One region of the Lentibacillus daqui genome, then DNA from elsewhere that is predicted to be linked to it. Evidence: riboswitches for the same ligand, from Rfam matches in the RefSeq annotation. Region 1 holds a riboswitch; the other holds the start of a gene.
What was found. A riboswitch is a leader RNA that binds a small molecule or an ion and turns the genes downstream of it on or off. The one in region 1 is predicted to bind thiamine pyrophosphate.
Positions count from the first base shown of each region.

Region 1 (3,750 bases):
AAAATAAGCCAGAAATGTACCAGGCCCGGATACATTTGGATTTAGAGCGGCATATTCTGCGGCGAGTCCGTAAAATTCCACGGCGGTTTGCATTTGCTCTTCCAGCGGTTCCTTGGTTGTAAGGCAAGCTGTCAAAATCGACCCAAGCAGGCATCCCGCGCCAGTAATTTTTGTAAGCAACGGATGTCCGGTCTGGTTTTCTTTAAAATAATTTCCACTACAAATGATATCCGTTTTTCCGGTAATAACAACAGCCGTTTGATATTTTTCCTGGGCTTTGGCAGCAACTTCGGCAATATTTCCTTCACCAACAGCGTCCGGTCCTTTTGTCTCCCAAGGAACATTGACCAGATAGGCAATTTCACCAGCATTGCCTTTGATCACAGTCGGATTTACTTCGTTGAGGATTTGCTTCACAGCCGTATCCCGAAACGGTGTTGCTGCAATGCCAACCGGATCAAGCACGACCGGTATTCCTTTTTCATTAGCAGCTTTTCCCGCTTTTATCATTGCGGTAACCTCAGATGGTGTAATGGTACCGACATTTATCAGGAGACCATTCGCGTTTAAAGCCATTTCCCGTGCTTCTTCCTTTGCGTTTGCCATCGCTGGTGTTCCCCCAAACGACAATAATCCATTGGCAGAAAAGTTCATGACAACCTGGTTTGTTAAATGATGAATAAGTGGACGATTCTCCCTTACTTCCTGTATGACCTTCTGATTCATTTGCTGACCTCCTCGATTCGTGGTGCCCAATGATTTGTTGGACCACTGCCATGACCAATTGCAAACGAATGACCGATGGCAGCCGTTATATATTGCTTGGCGGCGTTGACAGCCTCTAAAAGCGGATTGCCTTTAGCTAATAACGCGGTAATTGCCGCTGAATAGGTACAACCGGTTCCATGGGTATCTTTTGTTTCAATGCGTTCAGATGAAAAACGGTGTATCTTGTTGCCATCGTGCAAAAAGTCGACAGCATCCCCCGCTAAATGACCGCCTTTAACAAGCGCGGCACCTGCTCCATACTTATTTACAATTTGTTCAGCGGCCTCTTTTAGATCATCCATGGTGCTAATCGATTGCCCTGTTAGATATTCTGCTTCCGGTACATTGGGTGTGACTAATGTAGCCAGAGAAAGCAGATTGTTGCGTAAATAGTCACGCGCCTCCTCGTCAATTAATGAATCACCACTTGTCGCGACCATGACCGGATCCATTACAAAAGGGACAGGAATATTTTCTATCTTGCCGGCGATACTTTTCATCATCGCGGTATTGGCAATCATTCCCGTTTTAAACGCTTGAAACGGGATATCTGAAATAACGGAATCCAGCTGTTCTTCAATCATGTCCGTTAAAATGTGCTGTACATCCTGAACCCCGGTTGTATTTTGGGCAACCACGGAAGTAATCACCGACATCCCATAGCATTTAAATTCCTGAAATGTTTTTAAATCGGCCTGAATGCCAGCACCGCCACTAGGATCAGTACCAGCAATAGTCAGTGCACAAGGTATTTGTCTCATTTGTCATCATCCTTTCGGGACAAGGGGCTCCCTTGTTCCAGTTTTTAAATGTTTGGCAGTACGTTTCGTTGTTTCAACCGAGCTGCAATAATCCAGCCTATCAACGCCCCAGCTCCACTGCTTACCAGGAATGACGGGAAGAAAAATAATGCACCAACTGAACTTCCCATCAAGAGGTTGGCAAACGGTACAGCAAACAAAGAGCCAATCATACCGGTTCCAATAAATTCACCAATTGCCGCCCAAATCTTTTTCCCGAACCGTCGATAAAGATAACCTGCCAGAAATGCGCCAATCATGCCGCCGGGAAACGCCAAAATGGAGCCAAGACCAAGCAAGTTACGAATCAGTCCGATCATGAAGGCGATCATAACAGCGGGGGCTGGGCCAAGTATGATGGCTGCCAGCACATTCACCGCATGCTGTACTGGATAGGCTTTAGCAACTCCTGCAGGAAACCAGAGAATTTGGGATCCAATTGTTCCAATGGCTACAAAAACAGCCATCGTTGTTAATAAACGTGTCCGGTTCATCCAATTCCTCCTTTCCATGTTTCCATGGCATATAAAAAAAGCTAGATCCTTATGATGGACCCAGCTTGCGTAGAGAAAAGTTTATCGTGATTTGTCACAACTACTTCCCTCCGCTGGTATTAGCCAGATCAGGTCCATAAGGGTCGGAAAGAAATGCAACTTTCCTCTCAGCCCGCATGCGGGGCACCCCTAGTAGTGTAAATACTATGAAATTTGCCTGTTGCAATAATCTTAACAGAGAAGGATTGGTTTGTCACTTATGAATCACGTTTTATAATGTGAAGAAAAATTGTAACTTCTACCTCTATCTTGCCTGGCGGTTGGAGGGAGTTAAAATATGTTGTTACATTAGATGTAAGCGCAGCCTTAAAACAAGTAAAGGCGCAAACCTGCATAAGCTTCATTTTAAGGTTAAAAACCTGTTGACACTCCAAAATCATGAGCGTATAATATCATCTTGTTATCAAATTGTTTAGTGATAAGATATTTTTTAGTGAGATAATATTTATATAAGGAGGGAAGTCATGAAGAAGGATGATTTCCTTGAGTTGGAGGGCATTTTCCGGAAAATCACGAAGAAAATCCCCGGAGAATGGAGAAAGCATACGAAATCGGCTTTCTCCAGAACAGAAGCACTTGTCCTTTATAAATTATATTATGAGGGACAACAACGTGCTTCTGAGCTAGCAATGGTTCTTTCCATCACTACTGGCGGCTTGACAGGTCTTACCGATAAGCTTGTTGAGGGCGGATATGTGGAAAGGAAACGGACGGAAGAAGATCGCCGGGTTGTTTACCTGTCCATTACCGATAGCGGAAAGGAAATGGTCAAGGCTATGAATGCTGCCCGAAAAGCATTTATTGAAAAATTGTTCAATGGGATATCAACGGAAGAGTTAAATCAGTTTAAGAACACAGCCGCAAAATTATTACGGAATTTTGAGGATGTGGAAAATCAATAACTTAGGGAATAGGAGATGAAAGAAAAGCATGACTGAAACAACTACAAGTAATGCAACGAATATAAAAAAAGGCCCCATTCTTGCGGTTATTATTCTTGGTGCGTTTGTATCGCTGTTGAATCAAACGTTAATGAATGTGGCCTTGCCTTCGATCATGGAGGACCTGGATATAGGGGAAAGCACTGCACAGTGGATTACGACCGGATTTATGCTGGTTAATGGTGTGCTGATCCCAATTACTGCATTTTTAATGGAGAAGTTTTCAACCAGACAGCTATTTATAACTGCAATTAGCTTATTTGCTGCAGGTACATTAATCTGTGCCATTTCACCAACTTTTATTATCTTAATGACTGGCCGCGTTATTCAGGCAGTTGGCGCAGGGATTATTATGCCACTATTAACAACGGTTGTATTGGCTTTGTTCCCGGTTGAAAAGCGTGGTGGTGCAATGGGGATTATTGGGATTGCCATTATTTTTGCACCAGCTGTAGGCCCAACACTGTCAGGGTTTGTAGTACAAAATTATTCATGGCGGTTATTGTTCTGGATTATATTTCCAATTGCTGTATTAACAATTATCTTCTCGGTTATTTTCTTAAAGAATGTAACCAAACAGACATTTCCAGACATCGACATCCTGGCAATTGTTCTCTCAACACTTGGTTTTGGCGGTATCCTGTACGGTTTCAGTACTGCAGGTACAAACGGCTGGACCAATGCATC
Region 1 covers NZ_CP114176.1:344,135-347,884, forward strand. Annotated here, with positions in the region: gene thiM (hydroxyethylthiazole kinase) at 1-726, opposite strand, end outside; gene thiD (bifunctional hydroxymethylpyrimidine kinase/phosphomethylpyrimidine kinase) at 723-1,529, opposite strand; gene thiW (energy coupling factor transporter S component ThiW) at 1,574-2,062, opposite strand; TPP riboswitch at 2,151-2,263, opposite strand; gene O2S85_RS01850 (MarR family winged helix-turn-helix transcriptional regulator) at 2,587-3,024, shown strand; gene O2S85_RS01855 (DHA2 family efflux MFS transporter permease subunit) at 3,053-3,750, shown strand, end outside.

Region 2 (3,750 bases), 570 kb from region 1:
GTATTTTGAAAGCTTCAATGGTTTGTTGTACAACGACCATTCCAACAGTAGGGCTGATGATTCCTGCCGTTTCACAGGTTAAACCACCAATCGGGACATCTTCCATAAGACAATGGAGGCATGGTGTTTCCTTTGGCACAATTGTAAAACTTATGCCGTAGCTACCCACGCACGACCCGTAAATCCATGGAATTTGATATTTTTGCGAGATATCATTGATGATCATGCGAATATCAAAATTATCCGTCGCATCAATAATTAAATCGACTCCTTTGATCAGTTGCTCCATTTCCGGTGGTGTGATATCTAAAATATGTGATTCAATGTCTACCTCGGAATTGATTTGCTGCAGCCGTTTTTTTGCAGCAACAGCTTTAGGTATCCGGTTTTTTGCATCCAATTCCACATAAAGCTGTTGCCGCTGTAAATTGCTCCATTCTACATAATCACGGTCGACAATGGTTACTTTTCCTACACCCGCACGAACCAGCGATTCTGCATTTCCTGTGCCAAGCGCACCCGCACCTATGATAAGTACCTGTTTTCCCGCCATTTTTTGTTGGCCCTCTTCACCAATATACTTAAACAACGTCTGTCTGGAATAACGATCATTCATCCCTTCACCTGTCCCTTTTCGTTCGTATTTTGATCATGTTTTTGAGTAGGTATTGATTTTTCAGCCAATACTTATTCCCTCCATTGGACTGCTTGCTGTGGCGGTCCGTTTTTTCGGGATACGCCCAGCTTCATATCCTAAGCGACCAGCTTCCACTGCTTGCTTCATCGCTTTTGCCATTTTGACCGGATCTTTAGACGCTGAAACCGCCGTATTTAATAAAACAGCGTCTGCACCAAGTTCCATTGCATAAGCTGCATCGGCCGGGGAGCCGATTCCGGCATCAACAATCACAGGAACTTCTGTTTGCTCAATGATAAAACGCAAATTAACCGGGTTGATAATTCCCTGCCCCGAGCCAATTGGTGACGCCCCAGGCATAATCGCATGTGTGCCAAGCTCCTCCAACCTTTTGGCTAGTACCACATCATCGGAAGTATACGGTAAAACAATAAATCCTTCTTTTAGCAATTCTTCCGTTGCCTTTAATGTTTCCAGCGGATCTGGCAGCAATGTTTTATCACAACCAATGACCTCCACTTTGATCATGTCACATAGTCCCGATGCTCTTGCCAACTTGGCATGTCGTACGGCTTCTTTCGCTGACTTTGCACCAGCCGTATTCGGTAAAAGACTAAATTTCTCTACGTCCAGTTTTTCCAGGAAATTGGGCTGGTTTGGCTCATAAATATTCATCCGGCGAACGGTAAACGTTAAGATTTCTGCTTCCGATGCTTCAATCGCTGCTTTTTGAATATCAAAATTCGGATATTTTCCTGTACCCAATAATAATCTTGAATTAAATTGCTTATTTCCAATTGTTAGCAAGTCAACCGCCTCCTACAAATTGAACTAATTCTATTTTGTCTCCATCCGATAATTTTGCACTGTCATAGTCATGTTTTTCCAAAATATTTTCATTATGTTCGACAATAGTGACAGGATTCTTCACTTGGATATATGCGAGTAACTCAGTGATGGTTGCTACCGAAGACGGAATGGTAATCCGTTCACCATTTACTCGTAACTTCATAGGATCACCTCCTGCGTATGCATTGCTTTACGATAATTCATGACTGCGCGCACTGGATCATCTGCTTGGAAAACGCCTGACATAACGGCAATTCCATTCGCCCCGGCTGCCAACGTGTCATGTGTATTTTCAGGTGTGATTCCTCCGATGGCAATAACGGGAATGGTTACTTGCTGCGTGAGTTTTCGCAAGTTATTTAGTCCTCTCGGTGTCATTCCCTCTTTTGATCTCGTGCAATGAATATGTCCATATAGAAGATAATCAACCCCTTTCTTTTCTGCCTTGATTGCTTCGTCAAGCGAATGTATCGAACAACCGATTTTTAATGATGAAAAAGCCTGCATGACCAATGAAGCATCGATACTATGATGGGCAAGCTGAACACCATTTGCTCCTAAGATATGCGCAATGTCAACACGGTCATTAACAATAATTTTTTCGAGCGGCACACCGCGATCCGTTAAAGCTTCAATTACCCGGACTAGTTCGGCAGCTGTCCAACTTTTCTCCCGTAAATGAATCTTGTTAACACCTTTATGAATCATTGCCACTATTTGTACAAGTGTTTCAGCGGTTTGTTGACCCGTTGAGACGACATGTAATTCCTTAGTGGCGTTTATATCCTTTTTCCTTTTCCATGTTTTGTTGTATTCCATGAACACCTATCCTTTCAGCAAAACAAAAAACCACTTTCAAGATGACAGCGCATCGAGAAAGTGGTTGGATAATTATTTGAGAACACCTGAGATTGTTCATTATTTTGAACAACTATGGACAAATACAAGAAATGAAGAAATTTTACCAGCCTATGTTACATTCCTTGAACATCTATTGTTCCACATCACTTCCCTACGCTGATATTAATCAGTTCAGGTTCCAAGGGTCTTAAAGTCACACTTTAATCTCAGCCTTTTTGGAAGGCACCCCTAGCGGTTTTTTATTAAATTTTACCTTTGCTTGTATCATACCATGTGTGGAGGATTTGTCAATGAATTTTATATATTTTGTAAGTATGAATGGATGAACAAACTTTTTTCATATTTCATTCCTATTTTACGCTACGAAGCAATGTTTTGTTCTAGCGCATTTAGTCGTTTTTTATTCGTGGCAATGAAGTAGATAGCAATTGCCCAAATAATGACAGCAATGATCGATCCGATGTTAAATATGCCTTTTTCGGATGTCCACATGATCGAATAGCCGATCGAACCAATTAATAGGGAGTAATAGACAAATGGCAGTAGGGTCTTGCGAATGACATGCCCTTCTTTTCCGACTAAACCAACAACGGCTGCGGCTGCGACAACATTATGCACACAGACCATGTTACCGGCCGCTCCACCTACTGCCTGCAGTGCGACCATCCAGGTTGGATCTCCGCCGATTCGTTCACCAACGCCGTATTGGAACAAGGAAAACATCATATTACTGATCGTGTTACTTCCAGCGACAAATGCACCTAGCCCACCGATAAATGTTGCAAAAAATGGATATGCCGTTTGCGCCAGATTTGCGACACCGTCTGCAAGGACGATTGGCATTTCAGCGTAACCAGCCGCTCCACCATCCGAATTAAGGAATACTTGTACCATTGGAACGGTAAAAACAAGCGCGGAACCTGCGGCAAGCATTGTTTTCCCGGAATCCTTCCAAGCCTGTGCATATTCTTTTATTTTCATGCCATGAGCGTAGTACACATAAACAGATGCAACAATAAAAATAAAACCTGGAGAAAAGAGGATTTCCCAGCTGGACGTGATGTCTGTCCCAAAAATATTTGGAACCTCAATAGTTGCTGCTTTTAGCCAATCTCCCACGACAGTCATTCGGGAAAGCAGCAGCATCAATGCAATCAATACGTATGGGGACCATGCACGTAGCATGCTAATCTTTCCTGCATAAATATCGCTTTGTTTGATTTCCAGCCGCCCAGTCCATGTCGGATCCCAGCGATCTTTTGGCTCAAAATCCCAAGCATCATCGTCCTTGGGCATTAGAAACCCTTTCTTGGCAGCTGGAATAACAATTAATAAACCAATGAGGCCGCCAATCATGGATGGGAATTCAGGACCCAGCGTATTCGCGACAATGATATATGGTA
Region 2 covers NZ_CP114176.1:913,466-917,215, reverse strand. Annotated here, with positions in the region: gene O2S85_RS04810 (thiazole biosynthesis adenylyltransferase ThiF) at 1-616, opposite strand, end outside; gene O2S85_RS04805 (thiazole synthase) at 677-1,444, opposite strand; gene thiS (sulfur carrier protein ThiS) at 1,446-1,649, opposite strand; gene tenI (thiazole tautomerase TenI) at 1,646-2,305, opposite strand; TPP riboswitch at 2,479-2,587, opposite strand; gene O2S85_RS04790 (L-lactate permease) at 2,708-3,750, opposite strand, start outside.
Region 2: another riboswitch for thiamine pyrophosphate. It lies ahead of tenI (thiazole tautomerase TenI); the one in region 1 lies ahead of thiW (energy coupling factor transporter S component ThiW).